3 regions of the Methylomusa anaerophila genome follow, and region 3 is predicted to be linked to each of the others. Evidence: riboswitches for the same ligand, from Rfam matches in the RefSeq annotation. Region 3 holds a riboswitch; each other region holds the start of a gene.
What was found. A riboswitch is a leader RNA that binds a small molecule or an ion and turns the genes downstream of it on or off. The one in region 3 is predicted to bind cyclic di-GMP.
Positions count from the first base shown of each region.

Region 1: it holds a riboswitch for cyclic di-GMP, as region 3 does, so the genes downstream of both, MAMMFC1_RS02600 (RraA family protein) here and MAMMFC1_RS07130 (calcium-binding protein) in region 3, are expected to answer to the same signal.
Region 2: it holds a riboswitch for cyclic di-GMP, as region 3 does, so the genes downstream of both, MAMMFC1_RS22455 (methyl-accepting chemotaxis protein) here and MAMMFC1_RS07130 (calcium-binding protein) in region 3, are expected to answer to the same signal.

Region 1 is NZ_AP018449.1:583,297-590,991, reverse strand. Features, by position in the region: gene MAMMFC1_RS02620 (sensor histidine kinase) at 1-336, shown strand, start outside; gene MAMMFC1_RS02615 (IS1634 family transposase) at 583-2,259, opposite strand; gene MAMMFC1_RS02610 (CsxC family protein) at 2,559-3,404, opposite strand; gene MAMMFC1_RS02605 (M48 family metalloprotease) at 4,221-5,297, shown strand; cyclic di-GMP riboswitch class I at 5,479-5,562, shown strand; gene MAMMFC1_RS02600 (RraA family protein) at 5,684-6,670, shown strand; cyclic di-GMP riboswitch class I at 6,837-6,924, shown strand; gene MAMMFC1_RS21255 (hypothetical protein) at 6,905-7,078, shown strand; gene MAMMFC1_RS02595 (RraA family protein) at 7,109-7,695, shown strand, end outside.
Region 2 is NZ_AP018449.1:3,569,890-3,577,584, forward strand. Features, by position in the region: gene MAMMFC1_RS16085 (hypothetical protein) at 1-390, shown strand, start outside; gene MAMMFC1_RS16090 (phosphatase PAP2 family protein) at 483-1,622, shown strand; gene MAMMFC1_RS22450 (hypothetical protein) at 1,668-1,844, shown strand; gene MAMMFC1_RS16100 (flavodoxin family protein) at 1,899-2,525, shown strand; gene MAMMFC1_RS16105 (FMN-binding protein) at 3,116-3,574, shown strand; cyclic di-GMP riboswitch class I at 4,063-4,155, shown strand; gene MAMMFC1_RS22455 (methyl-accepting chemotaxis protein) at 4,413-6,398, shown strand; gene MAMMFC1_RS16120 (DMT family transporter) at 6,795-7,661, shown strand.
Region 3 is NZ_AP018449.1:1,626,366-1,634,060, reverse strand. Features, by position in the region: gene MAMMFC1_RS07130 (calcium-binding protein) at 1-4,306, opposite strand, end outside; cyclic di-GMP riboswitch class II at 4,440-4,523, opposite strand; gene ald (alanine dehydrogenase) at 5,027-6,142, opposite strand; gene alr (alanine racemase) at 6,400-7,512, opposite strand; gene MAMMFC1_RS07115 (amino acid permease) at 7,674-7,695, opposite strand, start outside.

The DNA.
Region 1 (7,695 bases), 1.0 Mb from region 3:
GATTCTATTTTTAATGAAAAAGAAATACGGCAATTAATCTTAAATTTAGTTCGAAACGGATTTGAAGCAATGGAACAACACGGAACAGTAACCGTTACAACTCATCAAGACAATGATAATGATGAAATAGTACTGACTATTCAAGATACGGGTACGGGAATACCGGAAACAGTTTTAAACCATTTAGGTACTCCTTTTTTAACAACCAAGGAAACCGGAACTGGATTAGGTTTGTCAGTCTGCTATAGAATTGCTCGAAAACACAAAGCTAAAATCGAAGTAAAAACTTCCTCGCAGGGAACTATATTTTTGGTGAAATTTCCGGTAATCATGTAATTTCACAAAATTACATGACAGAAAGAGAACTAAGCCTCTTCGAATTAGGAAGAATTTCGGTAGAAGTTTGATAGCCCCGTGAAAATAGTTTTAGCTCATTTTTCGCACCCTAATGTAAGCAATAAATAGTAATATGGTCGAGTAATTCAGAAGAGCTAAGGAATGTGCATCACAGACTTTTTTTTATAACAAGGGCAACTTGAATAAGCCCATGCTTGATGAGCCAATCACGAAATTTTCCTGGCACTATTCAAATTGAATGCCAAGTAGATCCATCCAAATGGGAAACGCTTTCAAATCTTCGTTACTTTGACACTCACACCTGTAATCTGGCCCTTCCCGGATCAGCACATAGGACTTGAATAGTATCAGCAACATCTCGGCTGTTGGCTGGGTCAGCTTGGCCCGATTCATCCCGATTCTCGGAGTCTGCGAATATCCTGCCAGTTGCTGACGAACCCGAAATTGCATCAGTCCTCGAATCAACAGCGCCACGGACAATAACATTAACAAAGCATCGATACGTCCTGGTTTCTTGAGAAATATCTGTGCCGCCAGCGCGGGTTCCTTGAGCGTCCTAAACTGTACCTCAACTCGGTGCTGCTCCTTATATTGGCGCAACACTTCGCGGTCAGACATCGCTTCTTCGGCTACGTTGGTAATCAAGACAAAACTCTCATCTTTATAACGGAGTAGATCGCATTTGTCGGTTTTCTCTCGGAAGATCTTGCCCTGCACACGCCAAGTCGTTTCTGTGATTGGAGGTTTAGGTGTTTTTCCCGGATTGCCACGTGATCTCTTTTCCACCGTGGTAGAGTCCAGGTTCCACTCCCATTCATAACAAGAATTCTTATGTTCCTGGTCGAATAACTGGGCTGCTTTACGGGCATCTGCTTCACAAGCAAACGGTCGATCCGCCAGAAGGGCTAGGGCCTTCTCCAAGGAATTTCGGTCTTTGGCTAGAATCTTGTCTACCCGCTCCCGACCGGCACTGGTTTTGACTACGATTAGACGGTATACCGATCCATCTACCCATTCTCGAAATCCTTGTGTCTGGTACTGGGCGCACTGTTTGCCTTCTCCAATCGCACCTTGAGAAACCCAATTTCCATCAGACTCAAATGCCAGTCGTTTTACCCGAACCGCCAGTTTCCGATAGAAAGCATCTGGACAGCGAGAAATGAACTGGACAGGGGTAGGCCGCTCTGTAAAAATCTTCAGGGTTGGCAAATTAATAAGCTTGGAATCGGCAATGTAGACCATCTTCTCAAGCCGCTCTCCATAGGTTTCCGTTAGAATATTGAGAGCCAAGCGGTTGAATTCTGTATCGGATGTATTGCCATCAAGCGGTAGACTGACCAGCGGAATTCCATGCTCATTGACGACTTTGCCCAAAACGACTTGTTTAAGATCCGGACGATGATCTTTACTATACCCATGGCAGACAGATAAACCTTGATAGTCTTCCTCCTCACATTCTTCGTAAGCACCAGCCAGAGTGATCGACGTAGTATCACAATGAAGTCTGTCTACAGGAACATCATAGGCAGCAAGACCCGCCAGACTAATCCGGCTAAACAAGGTTTCCGTACCGAAGGCACTGATTTTATCGAGAGTTCGAGCAATGGCATCGTCGGAAAAGTCTTCTGCCGCTAGACCTTCGCCAAATAGCATCGCAATATCGGTTCCGTAGAATGTTTTCCAGATGCGATAGAGGGGAGTGCGTGTATCGGCAAATGTTGATAATACTACACTCTTGGCCAAAAGACCGGGAGAAACTTTACATTGTTTCGAATCCCATTCTACGGATCGGTTAATGGTCTCGACGAACCCTAATTGATTCAAGTACTGATTTGCGACAACCGGAGCAAACGGCGTCTGTTGCTGCCGTTGCTCCAGGCTTGATGTTCCTTTCCAGCCCATGGTGTTCCCTCCATTTCCTTGATATGGACAGATTCGCCATCGGCCTTTGAAAACCATTTTCTTTTTGTATTTTCTAGAAAAATTTTTGTATTTTCTCACGAGACTGCGAAATATGGGTTTTAGCTGATACATAATCTTTCCAAAAAAAAACCAGTATCTTAAATATAAGTACTGGTTTCATTTTTTCAGTCTTCTTATAATTTTTAAGTTCCTAGTATATTATTTACCCGTTTCAAGTTATATGTTAAAAAAGACAAAGTTATCAGACCATAAATGTCCGGGAAAGCCGCTGCATCATTTTAATCCTTGTCTTCTTTAGAAACTAAGGCTGGTTCCCTGCCCGGTTTTTCGGCATTGGGTTTGGGCTCCCGCTCGATGCAATCAGAAAGGGTGCGAACAAGCACTTGTTGGTTTTGCAGTACCTTTACCAGGATATTTAAGACTAATTTTTCCGTAAATGTTTGGAATACATTTTCAAAAGGCGCACCCTTCACAGGTATTTGCTCCAGCTCGATGTCTACCTCGGTAATACTTGCAAATTCCAATTCACAGAAAGGTTCTTCGGTGAGAAATTGAAAATCTTTTAAACGCTGTTCTTTGGTATTGGGTCCCAAGCCGTTGGGATGTAAGAAATTCAATTCAGTTTGCGCCTGTTTTGGCAGGACTGGAATATTTGGGGCGGTAAATTTTATTTCAGTGGCACATTCAAAAGGAATGGAAACTGTGGTATGGCGGATATCCCCGCTGATTATACTATCGTCAATGCATTTAACATTGGCGTATTCAATATTTTTGCGAACCAATCCTGCCAAAAACAGCTTACTGTCAATTGCATTACACTGTCTACCGACGGGTACCACCAGTTTACATTGGGTTATCTGGATGCTTTTTTTTATGCGTTTAATTTCTAAGGCAGGTTCCTCCAACCGAATCGTCGATTCCACAGGGATTTGTATAAAGACTTCTTTCAATTCAACAGGAACCTTAATGGATCTTATACCGTTTTTATATATTGTGGGTATCTCTTCATTATGGCACTCCTGCAAGGTTTTGGTTTCCAGGACCTTAGCTTTACGACCTGGTTCTATACGTGGCAGCTCAGGGACTACTATACCATCTCGTGGCATGGAAAAATCTCGTAACATAAAAAAATTTCCTCCTTTTGTAGTTTTGGTAATTAACCCTAATATAGTGTATGTTGAAAGTGGAAGTATGGTTACATAAGTAATTGGTTAACTTCGCTTTTAATGGAAAGTGTCAAAGCTCATACTCCGGCATGATAAACAGCCGGCAACAGCCAAGCTGGAAAGTTATGTATAATGAAGTACAGAGCGAAATCAGTTAAGTTAAATCAAGAAAAATTTATTGATTATAACAAATTTCGGAATTTGTTATAATTATTTTATGAAGTTGTTACCAAATTGTAACAAAAAGCATGTACTCTATAGTTAGAGTTTTTCTTATATGTTTATGCTTATTAGTCCATTAGTCACAGAGATTCTAGAGAAGCAAACACTTCTCTATTTACATAGATTGTCCCCTCATTATAAACACTTTATCTCTGCCCTGTAACTTGTGTTGCCGGGCATCCTTTTTTATTGTCTGCTTTCGGCTGAAGGATTTATGCCGTGATTTTATCTTGAAATTTTTATTACAGGAAGGGGCGGAAAAACCGATGATTAGACATATGTTCTATGGTGTTGGGATACTGGCAATTTTGGCGGTGATCTCAGTGGGATTCTTTTTACATACCTATTTTATGTTACAATATATGTAATACAATAATTACAATTATTTATAAAATTTTGTTAAAATCATTAATCATAACGATCTGTCCATGGGAAACCGGGATTCCGTTGCTTTGTGGTAAAGAAGGAATATAGTGGCCATTTATAGAATATTAGAACTAATAGGCAGGGAATGGGAGTGTCCTAGACGTTAATACACCTGGAGGTGGAGAGGTGCAAAACCAGCTAGGGAAAAAAATATTGGTTATTTTCCTGATTGGTTTCATCCTGATGGTGCCGGTATTTGCCGGTAGCACCAGAGGGGCAGCGGCAGCTACCTTTACCCAAGAATTATTATATGGCGCTGTGGCTTTTTCGTATATTAGCTGGCAATTGAATGACCTTAATGATAAACGCCAAGCCGATATGCTTAAACAGACCCAAAGTAAAACCGGAGTTTATAAAGATGAACAAGCAAATGGGTATGTACATAATATAGCCGACCGGTTAATGTCCAACGGACTGATTAAGGACCATTATGAAGTATACATAACCCCTGCTAAAGAGTTCAACGCTTTTTGTACACTGGGACGGGTAATTGCCGTTAACAAAGGCACGGTTGATTTACTGGATGAAGATGAACTTGCGTCTGTGCTTGGGCATGAAATGAGTCACGGGGAACATAAAGACCCTGTTGAGGGCACAAAAAAGATACTAGGACTCAGCCTGGTGGTGGATTTATATACGCAGAACAACCCGAATCGGACCAGCGAAGTTCTTGGTGTTGTTGCAGGGAACTACGTCGCTAATGAGGTAATTACGATGAAAGAGGAGTGGAACGCAGATAATTCAGGGTTTAACAATGCTGTTGCCGCCGGCTTCAACCCAGGCGGCCCAGCTGCATCTATGGTCAAGCTTCGCGCCCAGGCTGGCGAGTTATGGCATGAAGGACTAAGTAAAGTTATTAATCCGAATAATCACCCGAAGACATCGGATCGCATTAATAATTTTGCAAAACGCCTTACGGATTATAGTAAAGGGCACATTACGGTTAAAAACGACCAGACGGTTCAAATTGACAACCAAGATGTTGTAACGCCAGTTAAGACCAATAGATATTTGGCTGAAGAGAGAGCATACTTAATAGCCGGTAATCTCGCCAAGTTATATCACAATAATTCTCTAAACACCGCCTATGTCGGCGATGATGGTGCGGTTTATATCGATGGGCAGCTGATTATGACTCCTGTCGATAATGATGTCGCGGGCTATGAACTGGCCGACAGAATCAATGCCATTACCGGCAAATGAATCAGTGTACAAAAAAAGTAATCAGGCAATTTTGCCTGCTTACTTTTTTTGATACGAGCAATTCGCTGTTTGTGTTAACTGTAAATTAAATTATTGTTAAATTACTTGAATTAAATTAAAAAAGTGTTACAGTGGAATTGCGGTTGACAAATTAAATCATTATACTTCAAATTATGACAATTTTATATAGTGGCAAACTTATCGAAAGATAAGGACGCAAAGCTATGGGTCTAAAGGAAAAGCCTATGATCGCCAGGTTGCCGTTTGGTATTACGGCCAAACGCCTCATAAACCAGCTGTGGGGCTGGTTTTATTTCGTTGAGAGACTTAGAAAGAATTGTTTTTGTGTAACTGGGTAATAACTGATTTGAATGGAGTGGTTAATTATGGCAAGAATAGGATTGCGTATTTTCTCGCAGATAAATCGACCGCCAAAAGCTTTAATTGACAGTTTTGCAGGAATACCGGCGGCCTATATAGCAGACAACCTGAACCATACGTCGTGCATGGATGCCAAAATTCGCCCAGTCAACGACATTCCCTTACTTGGACCGGCTTTTACCGTTAAGTTACGCCCAGGCGATAATCTTATGCTTCACAAGGCGCTTGATATTGCCCAGCCTGGCGATATTGTGGTAGTTGATGCCCAAGGTGACCTGACTAACTCGGTTATGGGAGAATTGATGGTTTTGTGGGCCAAGCAAAGAGGTATCGGGGGTTTCATTATTGACGGTGCTATTCGTGATATAGGAGCACTGAAAAAAACGGATATGCCTATCTATGCGGCAGGAGTCACCCCGGCCGGGCCTTATAAAGATGCACCCGGCGAAATTAATGTTCCCGTCGATTGTGGGGGAGTACTTGTTCATCCCGGCGATATCTTGGTCGGGGATGAAGACGGCATTGTCGTCATTAACCCATGTCATGCCCCAAATTTGTTAGAAAAGTCCTTAGCTAAATCCTGTGCCGAGAGAAAAGCAAAGGGAGACATAGCCAGCATGGCCTGGGACCGCACGTGGCTTGATCAAGCTCTTAAAGAACGGGGCGTTATAATTGAAAATCGAAATTTTCCCCGAACTAATGTTCATGCGCCGGTGAAAATCATAGTGAATGAAACAGATCATCATATTGATGCCCTCGCGATTAATATCAGTATGGATGGAATATTGCTGCAAGCTGAGCAGCAATTGGAGCCCGATTTATCAATCCGGCTGTGTTTGCCCGAGGAGTTAGGAAACATTGATGTCGCAGCAAAAGTCACCTGGCAACAAGGCAATAACATTGGCTGCAGGTTTGTGGACCTGTCTGAGGATAATACGCGGGCCATATTTGATCTTGTTTTATATTTACATTTGCAGCGAAATCCAGGCTAAGCCTGTTCCCGTACAGGTTCCTCGGAGTCCTGTTAAGTCATACGAACTATGTCGAATAAAAATGATAATTGTAGAATTTAGTATTGCAAATTCAGATTATTATGTTATAATATATTATATTATATTATATTATATTATGTTATAATAACATTAATTTTGTTGACAATTTTAAAGTGGGCAAACTTATCGAAAGGTAAGGACGCAAAGCCGTGGGTCTAAAGGGAAAAAATACCTATGATTGCCAGGCTGCCGTTTGGTGTTAACGGCCAAACGCCTCATAAACCAGCTATGGGGCTGGTTTTATTTGTTTTTGTGTTAATTATACCGGGGCAAGGATATAAACTAGCACATGAATTACCTTCGCTAAAAAACATAAAGGGTGAGGCTAATCAAATGTTAAAAAAATAGATAGATTAATTAAAGGGAAGGAGTTTTGAAATGCAGTGGAAAGTATTACAAAAAAAAATACTGGACTACATTCAGGCTAACGAGATGAGTACAACGGAAGTGGCCGATGCCATGTATAAAACCGGAGAGTTAGATCCCAAACTGCAGGTTTTATTGCCTGGAAGCAGAGTAGTCGGCGTCATCCACTATATTCCTGCCTTTAACGGTTCGAATTACCATGTACATAATTATGCCCGCAATACGCCAAAAGACAGTGTAGTGTGTATTGATGCGCTTAATTGCGACGGGAAAGCAATTTTTGGTGACCTTGTAGCCAAATATTTATTTTCGTATCATCAAGTCCGAGGAATCGTCGTCAGAGGGTTGATTCGCGATGTTCAGCAACTAATCAAAGAAAAATATCCCATTTGGTCTTATGGCCGGTCGCCAATCGGTTGTATCAATGCAGATACCGGCTTCGACGAGGATTATTATATAAAACGCAGGCAGGAATTGGACGGCGGAATTGTTGTTGCCGATGACAGTGGTGTTGTCGTAATCAAAAAAGACCAAATTACCGAACAACTACTGGAACGACTTGATTTTATTGGACAACAAGAAGTTATTTGGTCCGATTG
Region 2 (7,695 bases), 1.9 Mb from region 3:
TCGCTCGCTGCTCTGTCGGCGGCGATATTTCTGGTTACTCTCCCTTCCAGTTTTCGCGGCTATCTTCAGGAATGGCAGATTATGATGCCGTCGGAGGCGAAGGCCAGCATCATGCCGCCACTGGTGGCGAACCGGGATCTTCTCGTCGTGTCGCTGCAGCTGAAGAAGCCGGGTACACGGTGGGGCAGGCTGCGAGCCATTCGACAATTTGACCGTGTGGCCGCGCCGCTAGTCAATCTGGCGACAATCTTGACGGTTTTGGCAACCAGCCTTGTGCCGAAAAATGGCACCCTGCTGTTGGACTATACCTTAACTCTGATGGGGCAAGGCCTTAGTGCGCGGGATGCGGTCATTGCAGCAGGAAAAACGAGGCTAAACCAATCGTTATGACGACTTTGACCATGGTGGTGGGTATGCTGCCTACGGCTTTGGCAATGACGTCCGGAGGCTGTGGACGAATGTTTTAAGGGGGTTTAGGATAAATGGAGCGGGTACGGCGGTATGCTATTCTAGTATGTCTCCTGTTAGCAGGCCATTTAGCAATTGCCTACGGAGCCGAAAGCGTCGAATCTCCAGCCGTTTTTTCCCACGGGGACATTCATATTGCGGCGAGCCGGGTAATCGAGAGGCTGATGGTTGCCGGCGCAGATGCTACGGTGCGGGGAACTGTCAAAGAGAGTATTGTGATCATCGACGGGAATTTGCATCTCGCGCCCACGGCCAGAATCAGGGAAAGCGTTATAGTGCTAGGGGGCCATGTGGAGCGAGAAGTCGGGTCCGAAGTGGAAGGGTATTTGATCGCTGTTCCTCCGCAGGGTTTTCCAATGCTGAAGCTGTTGACCGTATTGCTGTTTCTTTTAGCTATATTGAGTCTGATAGCCCTTCCGCTCTTGGCGTGGCTAATTTTTCACATGGGCCAAAGATTTCCCGCTTATCGGGTAGCAAGGGATTGGTTGTTAAATATTCAGCGTCGATGGCCGCTTTTATATATTGTGCTAACCTTGGGATTTAGCTGCAGTATGCTGGTATTGTTTATGGAACTTGCCTGGAAAACAATATTCCGCCATGCGATGGGGGTGTTTGACAGCTCCATTATCTGGCTTGTACGATATTTTGCCACTCCTGCGCTAGACCGAGTTATGGTTTCCATTAGCGATCTTGGCTTCGGCTTTTCGTATGCAGCTATTGTTGTAACGGTTTTCGCTGCTCTGGCTGTTTATCGTCGGTGGCTGGAGGTGGAGGGCTTGACTCTTAGTTTTGCCGGTGGGGCAGTGCTTAACTATGTGTTGAAAAATCTGTTTGAGCGGGCTAGGCCGGACGCATTTCATCTGGTAGCTGCAGCGGGATATAGTTTCCCAAGCGGACATGCGATGGTTTCGCTATGCTTCTATGGCATGTTAGCTTTTTTGTTGGCGCGCACTGTATCGTCATGGCGATGGCGCTATTTCTTGGTCATAGTGACCGTGCTTTTGGTTATAGCGATAGGAATCAGCCGGATTTATCTAGGGGTTCATTATCCTAGCGATGTCGTTGCGGGTTATACAGGCGGTACCATGTGGTTGATGTTTTGTATATCGCTCCTCATGTTGGGGGAGAGAAAACGCAGGAAAGTCAAAATTTAATCGCTAGGCAGGCAAAAGGGCAACGCCGGCGCAGATCGCCCTGGCATGGGTGCTTGCCCAAAGGCCGTGGATTGTTCCGGCACGTGGAAGCTGGAGCGTCTGGAGAAGAATCTGGGTGCGGTGGACGTTGAACTGACAGGTGGAGAACTGCGTAATCTGGATGACGCGCTTTCGAAGATAGAGGTTCCGGGGAGCCCTATCCGGAGGTTCAGATTTTGCTAAGAAGCGGGTAATTAAGGGGAAACTGGTCTGACATAAGATGACGGAGGGAAAAGCATGAATGTTTTATTAGTAAATGGTAGCCCTCATGCCAATGGCTGTACCTATACTGCACTTGCAGAAGTGGCAAAGGTGCTGAATGCCGAGGGAATTGACACCCAGATATTCCAAATTGGAACAAAACCTCTGGCCGGTTGTATTGCCTGCAGAACTTGCTCAACAATCAGGCGCTGCGTTTTTTCCGACTGTGTTAACGACTTCCTTGATCTCGCCAAAGATGCCGACGGATTTATTTTTGGTTCTCCTGTGCACTATGCGACCGCAAGCGGAGCGATTACGTCTTTTATGGACCGAGTATTTTTTGCGGATTTGCTTACAGGCAAACAGTCGTTTTACTTAAAACCGGCTGCGGCTATTGTTTCCGCCAGAAGGGGCGGAACAACTGGAACAACTGCCACTTTTGACCAGCTAAACAAGTATTTCACCATATCGGAGATGCCTGTTATCTCGTCGCGATATTGGAAAGTTCACGGTACGACGCCGGAAGATGTGAAGAAAGATTTGGAGGGGCTACAGACAATGCGCGTGCTGGCAAGGAATATGGCATGGTTCTTAAAGTGTAAAGAGGCAGGAATTAAAGCCGATGTTCCATTCCCGGAGCGGGAAGAAACCATATTATATTGACCAATTTTATTCGGTAAAAAAGCATTGTTCCTTAACTTGTTAAAGGACAAATTGCCAAATTTTATTTGTTTGATTTGCGGACTAATCCCGAACTTAAAGAATATAAGAGCAGCCAAGCCATGGATCAAATACTTACAAAGCCTTGTTTGGACTGCAAGTTGCCGCCAACCGAAGTGAGCGCGTTTGGAGACAGAACACGACATGTTAACACAAAATTATTCTTAACTTAATAAATCGTGGAAGGAGATTTATCTACCTGGAACAAAATAATCTACTTGGAGAATTTTATACAATGATAAGTTCCAGGGGAGGACTCAATTGCAGGATTTTTTTGTCCAAAACATGTATCTCGTATTCTTTGTCTAAAAGCATGGCAAGCGGAAAGAAGGATGAGAAGCGATATTGACGCGAAAATGATTATGGCGATCTTTTCGGCGCTGGTGGCCTGTAGAAACACACAAGGATGAAATCAGGATCGGGTCCACGCTTGATCGAATATCTGGCCGAATTTACAATGAAGGGGCTTTCTGGATTGCTCTGCCGAAACGCCGAAAACCGTAGAAGATTAAGAATGAACAAGGAGTGAAATAATGAGCAACGACACTAAACCAAAGCGGAAAATTAAGATGTGGGTCGTACTATTGATTATTTTCGGGGTTCTGATTGTCGGGGCGGCCGGAGGATTCCTCGCCGACGCACCCGGCAGGCACGAAATTCAGGAGCTTGTGATTCAGGATGTGGATTTCAAAAAACTGCGTGATGGTACTTATGAGGGAGCGTATACGGGGACAAAAAGCCATTCCAGAGATACGCAGGTTGAGGTAACGATATCCGGCGGCGGGATAACCGCTGTAAAAATATTAAAGGGGGCCTTGGACAAGACAGGAAAGCCCGCCGAATTGACAGGAGGGTTAAGCATAGAGGATTTGTTTGGCAATGTTATTGAAGCGAAAACGCTTCAAGTAGACACTATCAGCGGAGCGACGCTTACATCCAAGGCACATCTGAAAGCATTAGAGAACGCACTGAAGCAAGCGCAAGGAAAATAGGGGAAATAAATGAATCTTATATAGGAGACACGGGGACAAATAAGGGCGCACATCCTGTACCGGCTGCTGCGCCCCTGTTCTTTTATTATAGTCACATAGGATGTCTCCTAAATTGCTCGGGATTCTTAAAACTTTTTTCTGGGAGTTGATATTTCATTTTGAAGAAAGCAGGCAAGTGGCAAGTCGCGGCGGGCCGGATTGCCGAAAATACACGCAAAAAAATCGAAGCGGATACAGGTAAGCCTGTTATTACAAAAAAGAACACTCGGTGAAAATTTCTGTAATTGCAGTAATAGCGGAAACAGCTACCATTAGTGAACTGGCAAAAATGATGCGTATTGATCGTACTACTTTGAACCGTAATATGAAGCCAGCAGTTAGAGGATGGAAGTTAATCTGAAATTTTTTTTAAATATAAATTATTATTTAATAATCGTTAAAGAGGATTTTTGTGGTAAATGTCGAACTATATAAATTAATGTAGAATGTAGAAAAATAGGCAAACTTATCCGAAAGCTAAGGGCGCAAAGCCATGGGTCTAAGGGACGAACTAAGGAGCCTATGATTGCCAGGTTGCGATTGAGCGCATTCAGTCACAACTGGCATTTTTAATTGTTCTTTGGAGAAGTCTTGGGGGGAGCGGATGAAGACGTTTATTTGCCTTGATTATGGATAGTGGTTTTTCGTCGGTTTTACAGAGTAGCCCTGCGGAAAATGCAGTGGCAAAGTCAAAGAAATTCTTCGTTGCGAGGAGGAGAGAAGACCCAAATAATCCGATACCTAAATCTATTTTATTTTTCGTTTAACGCAATAAACGAATTTTTTTTAGGAGGTTTTTATGGGCATTCTAAAATCGCGACTGACTATCCTTATTACCGCCGTTATCGTGATAAGCTTGTTACTTGTTGGCTGCTTAAGTTATATTAATCAACGAGATATTATCTTGGGGGATGAAAAAGAAGTTTTCCAAAAGATAGAGCTTAGTGTTAACCAAAGCATTGCGGAATATCTGCTCCGGTCGTCTTCCGTCGCGTCTTCCATTGCCTATAATCCAGAGGTGGCGCGATTATTAAGTTCTCAGGACCGGGATGGGTTGTTTCAGCTAATGAACCCGATATATATAAAGTTAAAAGAACAGGGCTTGGAGCAGATGCAATTTCATTTATCCCCAGCCAATTCCTTTCTCAGGGTTAACGCACCTGATAAGTTTGGGGACGACCTATCCGGTTTCAGACAAACAGTTGTGGAAGCTAACAAATCGCTTAAGCCGGTAGTCGGCATTGAGGCCGGAGTCACTGGATGGGGTTTTCGGGCCGTTATACCGATTTACTATAATAATGTGCACGCCGGTAGTGTTGAAACGGGTATGAACTTTGACACTCAATTTCTGGAAAAGCAGTTAAAAACGAAATACCCAGGGGAGTATTACCTTTATGCTCTAAACCCCGATGGGTCGGGTAAATTGCTCGCTGCGACTAACCAAGACGATACGTTAGCATTGCCCGTTGGTATTGTACAGAAAATAGTATCCAGCGGGACAATGTCTTATGGCTATAGTGATAACAATGACAAGGCATATGTCGTTGTTCCGGTTAAAGACTATTCCGGCCAGATCAAGGCATTTATAAAAGTAGTTTTAGACCGACAGGAAACACTCAGCCAGTTAAGAAAAAATATGCTGATTACCAGCGTCCTAAGCGTGGGTGTTTTGCTTATTGCCGTGCTATTGATTCTCTTTGTGATGAAACGACAGCTAGTACGGCCAATACAACTGCTATTAGAAAAAATGGAGATAGTGGCAAACGGTGATTTGAGCATTGGCTTCGACCAAAATAAGCGGGGTGACGTTGGGCGTTTGGAAGGTGCAATAAGCAATACGTTATACCACCTTCGCGCCCTGATTGGCCATATACAGCAGGCGGCAACTCAACTTGCTTCTTCCAGTGAGGAATTAACCGCCAGCGCCGATCAGTCAGCCCAGGCTGCTAACCAAGTGGCTACCGTTATTGGCGAAGTGGCGAGTGGGGCGGAAAGACAACTTGAAGCGGTGGATGCGGCCGCCGCAGTCGTTGGGCAGATGTCGGCCAACATCCAGCAGATCGCTGCCAACGCCAACGATGTTGCCAGCGCATCAGCCCAATCCGCTGAAACCGCGCAAGATGGCAGCAAAACTGTTGAGAATGTTATCAAGCAGATGGAAAATATAAAAAATGCCGTTACCCGTTCTTCTGAGGTAGTCACGAAGTTAGGTGAACAGTCTAAGGAAATCGGACAGATAGTTGATACGATTTCCGGTTTAGCCAGTCAGACGAACCTACTGGCCCTCAATGCCGCTATCGAGGCGGCACGGGCTGGCGAACAGGGCAGAGGGTTTGCTGTGGTGGCAGAAGAAGTTCGAAAATTAGCCGAACAGTCGCAAGACGCAGCTAAGCAAATCGGTGACTTGATTGCTATCATACAGCAAGACACAGACAACGCTGTGATTGCGATGAATGAGGGGACAAAGGAGGTTCATATCGGGTCGCAAGTTGTGGTTGATGCCGGTCACGCCTTTAAAGAAATTTTTAAATCGATCAATGCGGTGTCAACTCAGACAAGGGAGATTTCTGCAGCTATTCAGCAAATGGCTAGCGGCAGTCAGCAAATTGTGAATTCCGTTCGGGATATAGATGCCATCAGCAAAGAAACAACTAGTGAAGCTCAAACGGTGTCCGCTGCTACCGAAGAACAGTCAGCGGCCATGGAGGAAATCGCGGCATCCAGCCAGGCCCTCGCAAAAATGACTGAGGACCTAATGCAAGCTGTCAGGAAGTTTAAAATATAAGATATAAGATAAATTATTTACTAAAAATTTGGTGCCAGCCTTTTGGCTGGCACTTCAATATTATTGGCTTTAGCCGATGGAGCGCGTGAATTTTGGCTCCACAATAAACCACCTGCTATGCTAGAATTTGGATATAGTCCGGATTTTGCAATCTATGTTAATAGGCAATGATTGGCATGGAGGTGTTTGGCAAGTAATGGTGAATTATATGAGTACTAATAGTTTTCTTTTGGTAAAGGGTGGAAAAGAAGTGAAATTTCAAGTTGCGGACACTACTCCCATATAAAATATTATCCTGAGTATGTTGCAAATGCGTGGGATGCAGATGCTACGGAGTTCAAATTACTATACTATACCAACTAGAATAAAACTAAAAGATGAAGAAAGGATTAAGCAATGGCAGAAGAACAAAAAAAGGCAGCTTTTTTCCTAGTTTTAACAGCTATTCTTTGGAGTACAGGCGGTGTTTTAATTAAATTAGTGGACTGGCATCCTATGGCACTGGCAGGTGCTCGCAGTATTATTGCAGCTTTAATAATTGGAACGGCTTTTCGTAAGCAAAGACTTTCGTTTTCCAAGCCACAGTGGGCAGGAGCAGCAGCCTATTGCTGCTGTGTCAGTTTATTTGTAATTTCCACTAAGTTAACCACAGCAGCGAACGCTATTTTACTGCAATATACCGCTCCGATTTATGTGGCTCTTTTGAGCGGCTTGCTGCTTGGCGAAAAGACTACTCGCCGCGATTGGCTAACAATTTTTATGGTATTAAGTGGAATGCTTTTTTTCTTTATAGATAAATTAACGACCAGTGGTATGGTGGGAAATATCTGCGCAGTTGCATCGGGAATCGCTTTCGCGCTATTCATTATTTTTATGCGAATGCAAAAAAAAGACTCGCCTTATGGATCAGTTTTGTTAGGTAATTTATTAACTTTTGCACTCAGTCTGTTCTTTTGGTCAGGTAATTCGCTGCAACCCTCTAATTTACTCGGCATCTTACTGCTCGGAGTCTTTCAACTGGGACTCGCGTATGTCCTCTACTCGTATGCCATACGGTATACTACCGCACTGGAAGCTACTTTGATTACGTCGGTTGAGCCTATCTTAAATCCGGTTTGGGTTTTTATATTTCTCGGGGAAATACCCGGCTTCTATTCTCTAATTGGCGGTTTAATCGTACTGGCCACCATCACTTTACGTTACAGTTTAAATTTTAATGCAGTGAAAGAAACTACTCTATTGAATGTCGGGGAGACAAAATAAAATAGGCTGTATCAAGACGAACATCAATAGACAC
Region 3 (7,695 bases):
TGTTGTCGCTGCCGGTCAAGGTCAGATTTTCTACGTTAGCGGTTAAGGCATAGGCAATCGACGATTGGACGGTGTCGTTACCCTCGCCGGCGTTTTCCGTTACTATATCACCTATATCGTCAACTATGTAACTATCATTGCCGCTGCCGCCGGCCATGCTGTCAGCGCCCAGGCCGCCAACGAGATAATCATTACCACTGCCGCCATCCAGAATGTTGTTGCCGCTGTTGCCAATGATCACGTTGTCCAGTTCGTTACCGGTGCCATTGATGTTGTCGCTGCCGGTTAAGGTCAAGTTTTCCACATTGGCTCCCAGGGCATAGGTAATCGACGATTGAACGCTATCGTTGCCTGCGGCGGCGTTTTCCGATACCATGTCACCCGTATTTTCAACGATATAGGTATCATTGCCGCTGCCACCGGCCATGGCGTCAGCGCCCAGGCCACCGTCAATAACATTGTCGCCGCTATTGCCCAAGATCACGTTATCCAGTTCATTGCCAGTACTATTAATGTTGTCGCTGCCGGTCAAGGTCAGGTTTTCCACATTGGCTCCCAGCGTAAAGGAAACGCTGGACTGTACGGCATCGACGCCTTCGTTATCATACTCAATGACAACATCGTCGACGTTATTGACTATATAGGTATCGTTTCCTGTACCCCCGAAAAGCTGGTCGTTGCCGCTTGTACCGTTCAAAACATCGTTGCCACCAATGCCGTATCGTATTTTGCCGGTCAAATTGTCGTCACTGACAGTACCCATTAAGGCCGCGGCCATGCCTGCTTTGCTTGTAACTTCTGCGGCAGTCAATTCGCTGTTATCAAAAAATCGCAGACTCTCCACCTGGTATAAACTACCATCAAACCATTTGTTTATGGTCAGCGTTTCACCGCTGTCTTTGATCCGTAGAATTATGTCCTGCCCGCTTTGCAGATAGTCGATAGAATCGCTGGTGATCTCTTGTCCGAATTGGATGGTATCCACGCCATGACCACTGGTCCCTGAATAGTTATCAATAGTGTCGTTACCGGATCCTAAGCCATATATATAGATATCGTCTCCCAGTCCGCCCTTTAAAGTGTCGTTGCCGGCCCCGCCATTTAGAATGTTGTTGCCGCTGTTACCGGTTATTACGTTACCCAGTGCGTTGCCGTTGCCATTGATTGCGCCGGTGCCGGTCAATGCCAGATTTTCTACATTGGCTCCCAAAGTATAAGTGATGGACGACTGCACCATGTCCGTTCCTTCGCCGGTGTTTTCCGCCACGACATCTTCAGCACTGTCCACAATGTAGGTATCATCGCCCAAACCACCGGCCATGATGTCCGCGCCGGCCCCGCCGTCCAGGCTGTTATTGCCGCTGTTACCGGTAATTATGTTATCCAGTTCGTTGCCAGCACCATTGATTGTGCCGGTGCCGGTTAATGTCAGGTTTTCTACATTGGCTCCCAAAGTATAAGTGATGGACGACTGCACCGTATCTGTTCCTTCATTGACATTTTCACTGACAATATCACCTACATTATCTACAGCATAGATATCATCGCCTAAGCCGCCGGCCAGCGTGTCCGCGCCGGCCCCGCCGTCCAGAATGTTGCTGCCGCTGTTGCCGCTAATGATATTGTTCAGTTGATTCCCTGTGCCATTGCTGGCGCCGACACCAGTCAAGGTCAGGTTTTCCAGGTTGGCTCCCAAAGTATAGGTGATGAACGACCGCACCGTGTCCGTTCCTTCATTGACATTTTCGGCGACGATGTCACCTATATTATCTATAACATAGGTGTCGCTGCCCAAGCCGCCGCTCATTATGTCTGCCCCGGCTCCACCATCGAGAATGTTGCTGCCGCTGTTACCGGTTATTATGTTGTCTAAAGCGTTACCAACGCCATTGATCGCTTCTGTGCCGGTCAAGGTCAGGTTTTCTGCATTGGCTCCCAAGGTATAGGTGATGGACGTTTGTACCGTGTCTGTTCCTTCACTGACATTTTCACTGACAATATCACTTACATTATCCACTACATAAGTGTCATTGCCTAAGCCGCCGGCCATGGTGTCCGCGCCGGCCCCGCCGTCCAGAATATTGCTGCCATCGTTACCGGTAATCTTGTTGTCCAATGCGTTGCCAGCACCATTGATCGCCCCTGTGCCTGTCAGGATCAGATTTTCTATGTCAGCGTTTAACGTGTAGGAGACAGACGACAGCACTATGTCGGTTCCTTCACCGGCACTTTCGCAGGTAATGTCACCGGCGTTATCCACTACATAGGTATCATCGCCCAAACCGCCGGTCATAGTATCTGCGCCGATCCCGCCGTCCAGAATATTGCTGCCGCTGTTACCGGTAAGGACATTGTTCAGAGCGTTACCCGTTCCATTAATCGCCTCTATGCCGGTCAGTGCCAGATTTTCTACGTTGGCTCCTAAAGTATAGGTAATGGATGACTGTACCGTATCAATTCCTTCGTAAGCATTCTCGTTGACAATGTCGCCGGTGTTATCCACCACATAAGTGTCATTGCCAAGACCGCCCGCCATAATATCCGTTCCGGCCCCGCCATCCAGGGCGTTGCTGCCGCTGTTGCCAATAAGAACGTTATCCAATGCATTGCCATCGCCATTAATCGTCCCCGTGCCGGTCAATGTCAAGTTCTCTACATTAGCTCCCAGGGTATAGGTGATAGACGACTGCACCATATCGGTTCCTTCGTTGGCATTTTCACTGACGATATCACCTGCGTCATCCACGGTATAGGTATCATCGCCCAAGCCGCCCGTCATGGTGTCCGCGCCGGCCCCGCCATCCAGGACGTTGCTGCCGCTGTTGCCAATAAGAACGTTATCCAGTTCGTTGCCGCCGCCATTAATCGCCTCCGTGCCGGTAAGCGTCAGGTTTTCAATGTTGCCGTTCAGAGTATAGGAGACCGATGACTGCACCGTGTCCGTTCCTTCATTGAAGGTTTCGTTAACAATATCCCCCACATTATCCACTATGTAGGTGTCATCGCCTAAGCCGCCGGTCATGGTGTCCGCGCCGCTCCCGCCGTCCAGAATGTTGCTGCCACTGTTACCGGTAAGGACGTTGTTCAGAGCGTTACCTGTGCCATTAATCGCCTCTGTGCCAGTCAGGGCCAGATTTTCTACGCTGGCTCCTAAACCATAGGTAATGGATGACTGTACCATATCAGTTCCTTCGTTGTCATTCTCGCTAACAATGTCACCAATGTTATCCACCATGTAGATGTCGTTGCCTAAACCGCCGGCCATGGTATCCGCACCGGCCCTGCCGTCCAGGATATTGCTGCCGCTGTTGCCGGTTAGAACGTTGTCCAGTGTGTTGCCGCCGCCATTGATTGCTCCTGTGCCGGTCAATGTCAGGTTTTCTACATTGGCTCCCAAGGTATAAGTAACGGACGACTGTGCCGTGTCGGTCCCTTCGTTGATGTTTTCTGCCACAACATCCCCAACACTGTTTACAATATAGGTATCATCGCCTAAGCCCCCAGCCATCATATCTGCACCGGCATCACCGTCCAGGATGTTACTGCCGCTGTTCCCAATAATAATATTGTTCAATGAGTTTCCAGTGCCATTGATATTAGCTGTGCCTGTTAGCAGCAGGTTCTCTAAGTTGGCTCCCAGGTTATAGGTAAGGGATGATTGCACTGTGTCAATTCCTTCGCCGACATTTTCCGTTACCACATCTCCGGCATCATCTATGACGTAGGTGTCATTACCCAAGCTGCCCGCCATGGTATCAGCGCCCAGACCGCCGTCAAGCATATTGTCGTCACTATTGCCTGCAATGAAATTATCCAGTTCGTTGCCTGTACCATTGATTGCGCCGGCACCGGTTAAGACCAGATTTTCCACATTTGTTCCCAAGCTATAGCTGATGTTTGATTGAACAGTGTCAATACCTTCGGCGATGCTCTCGCTGACTACATCACCCACGTTGTCAACTATGTACGTATCATTGCCCTGGCCGCCGGACATGGTATCAGCGCCGTCCCTGCCGTCAAGAGTATTATCGCCGCTGTTGCCTGTTAAGACATTATCCAGTTCGTTGCCTGTACCGTCAATGTTGCCCGTGCCGGTAAGCGTCAAGTCCTCAACATTTGCGTCCAGGGCATAGGTAATGCTCGCTTCAACGGTGTCGTTGCCTTCGTCAGGATTTTCCACCACCACATCCCCGGCATCGTCTACTATGTAGGTATCGTCGCCCATGCTCCCGGCCATGGTGTAAGAACTCCCGCTGCCGTTCAGCGTATCATTACCAGTTCCGCCATTCAAGGTATTGTCACTCATTGTTCATCCCTCCACTTAATTTGGTTAAAAGTACCTTTCTTAACAAAGCGTCGAAGCGTTAAATAAGGCTGTTCTGCGCCGTCCTAGCCATTTCTTATATAACAAAAAATGGCCGTTAGCAAACGGCCATACATACAATATCGGCCGGTTACACTGCCAGCTCCCGGCAGCCCAAGTGTCCATATACAGGCTGACGTTCATCGCTTCCGTTATTGGTAATCATTGAATTGTTTTACCTTCGAGCCAGATTCTTCGGAACCTTATTGCCAGTCGCTGAAACGAAGGGTCTCACAGTTTGTGTTATACTCGCCTCCCCCGGAAATTTATGTCTAATTTTAGCGTAATATGTAATTTTATTGATGTATATGGCTATTTTTCCAATTATTACTATTGTCTCATATTACTAAAGTTATAATCCTTTTGTCCATATTGTTATGTATACTTGATGTTATTTTTATTTGAAATTTGTTTGAATTTGTCTAAAATTGCTTAATCAGTATAATTTTTGTATGGCTTATCCTGCTAACAATAGAATTTTTAACTGTAAGGAAATTGTCAAGCATAGTACATTAGATATATTTTGTTGAGAATTGCGTTATATTAAATATCCTTAAAAAAACAAAACATCCAACCCATATATGGGTTGGATGTTTTGTTTTTTTCTCAATATCAGAATTTACTTCTCGCGGTATTGATCCAGATAATTTATTTGTTGAATCCTTATCCCAAAATCTCAGCAACCGGGGTATAAGGCAGGTTGTGGGCTTCAGCAACCCCGGGGAAAGTAACTTTGCCTTCAAAAACATTGAGACCTTTCGCCAGACCGGAATCGGCCCTGAGAGCTTCTTTCCAGCCTTTGCTGGCGATTTGGAGAGCGTATTCGATGGTTGCGTTGGTAAGAGCCAGGGTGGAAGTTCGGGCAACTGCGCCAGGCATATTGGCGACAGAGTAGTGTACAACACCGTATTTGACATAGGTGGGATCACTGTGAGTGGTAGCCCGGTCGATGGTTTCAATCGAGCCGCCCTGGTCAATGGCTACGTCGACGATAACCGAGCCGGGTTCCATGGTTTTAACCATTTCTTCGCTAACCAGTTTGGGAGCTTTGGCGCCTGGCAGCAGAACAGCGCCGATAAGCAGGTCGGCCTGTTTAACCCAATCGGCAATATTGTAGCTGTTGGACATAATAGTGGTGACGCGCCCGCCAAAGATGTCGTCGAGATATGCCAGCCGTTCGCTGGACTTGTCGATAATAGCTACCCGGGCCCCCATGCCTATCGCCATTTTAGCCGCGTGGGTGCCTACCACGCCGCCGCCGATGATGACAACCTGAGCCGATTCAACGCCGGGAACGCCGCCCAGCAGTATGCCTTTGCCACTGAAGGTTTTTTCCAGCCAGTGAGCACCTACTTGTACCGCCATGCGGCCGGCAACTTCGCTCATGGGAATTAGCAGCGGCAGGCTATGGTTACGCTCAATGGTTTCATAAGCAATACCGATTACTTTTTTGGCTAGCAGGGCTTTGGTAAGAGCAGGCTCGGGTGCCAAGTGGAGATAGGTGAATAGAATTTGGCCCCCATGAAAAAGATCATATTCGGGAGCAAGAGGCTCTTTTACCTTCATGATCATTTCGGCTTTGTCAAAGAGCTCTTTTTTATCAGTGACGATTTCAGCGCCGGCCTTTATATAACTTTCATCAGAGAAACCGCTGCCAATACCCGCGCTGTGCTCAAACAGCACCCGCTGCCCGGCTTTAACCAGGGTTGCGGTACCGGCCGGGGTTAAAGCCACCCGGTTTTCATTATTTTTGATCTCTTTTGCCACACCAATAATCATTATCTAATACCTCCTAATTTTTGTATCGCAGCAATGCTAAATGTTAATTTCCGATTTTAATTTTATTTTAATTTTATATTATTTGCAATTATCATGCCAAGTCGTAAAAGCTTATATTCCCGGTTCCGTTTTAGACTTGGCAGTCTGCTAGTACCGCGAGTTACAATTTCAGGTATTATAAACGGAAACTAAACTTTCCAATCCCGGAATGAAGAGGGCACCAAAGGGAAACTTATGTTTCCCTTTGGCGCCTGCCATTACCGCTGTATATAAAGCCGGGGCACTCTTTTACCAACCATACAAACAAGCTCATAGCTAATCGTGCCTATTTTGGCGGCCACCTCGGCGGCGGTTAATTGCGGACTGCCAAACAAAATAGCCGTATCCCCCGGCAAGGCCGCCGGAATTTCCGAGACGTCAACCATACACTGATCCATGCAGATTGTGCCCACAAGGGGCGCTCGCCGTCCGCGAACCAGAACACTTGTCTTGCCTGAGAGAAGCCGGGTCCAGCCGTCGGCATAACCGATAGGCAGGGTTGCGATCCGGCGGTTATCAGGGGTTGAATAGGTTCGGCCATAACTGATACTTGTCCCGGCAGGCACAGATTTCACCTGTACCAGTTGAGCTTTAAGACACATGGCCGGTTTCAGGTTAATCATTCTGGCCACTTCAGCAGACGGCCACAGACCGTAGAGAATAATCCCGGCACGCACCATGTCAAAGTGGGCCGACGGCAGTTCCAGGGTCGCGGCGCTATTGGCTATATGCCGGACCGGAATTTTAATGCCGCATTGCTCAATGGCGGCCAGGGCGGCCTTAAATTTGTCCATCTGTTCGTAGGCATAGGATTTATCCCGACTGTCGGCCGTAGCAAAATGTGAAAAGACCCCTTCAATTTCAATTCCCGGCAATCTAGCGACAGCTAAGGCGAAACTGCCGGCTTCAGCCGGCATTACGCCGATACGGCCCATACCGGTATCAATCTTGATATGTACCTTAACCGGTTTGCCTGTCGCCGCCGCTGCTGCCGCCAATGCCTGCGCCGCCTCCAGCGAGTATACTGTCTGCGTAATATTATTGACCGCCACCAGTTTTGCCTGCTGCGCCGGCGTAAATCCCAACACCATTATGGGAACGGTAAAACCGGCTCTTCTCAGTTCCACCGCCTCACTCACTATGGCCACCGCCAGACAGTCGGCCCCGGCGGCTAATACGGTTCTGGCCACGGCGACCGCTCCGTGTCCATAGCCGTCTCCTTTTACAACCGCGCAAAACTTAACAGTTGGTTTAACTAACTTCTTAATTTCCCGCACATTGTTGGCAATTGCCGCCAAATCCACTTCCGCCCATACCGGGCGTTCAAACATGTCTATTCCGTCCATTAATGTGTCCTCCCAAACTGCCATGAAGGTATTCGTCTAAATATACTTCCTATTCTATAGCTATAATTTAAAAGAATCAAGGCAGCCTTTGCCGGCTGAATCTATATAGGCCGCATTAAAAATTGACATCCGGGTATTAGGATAAGCTAAAGAATTGATATCCGGCTA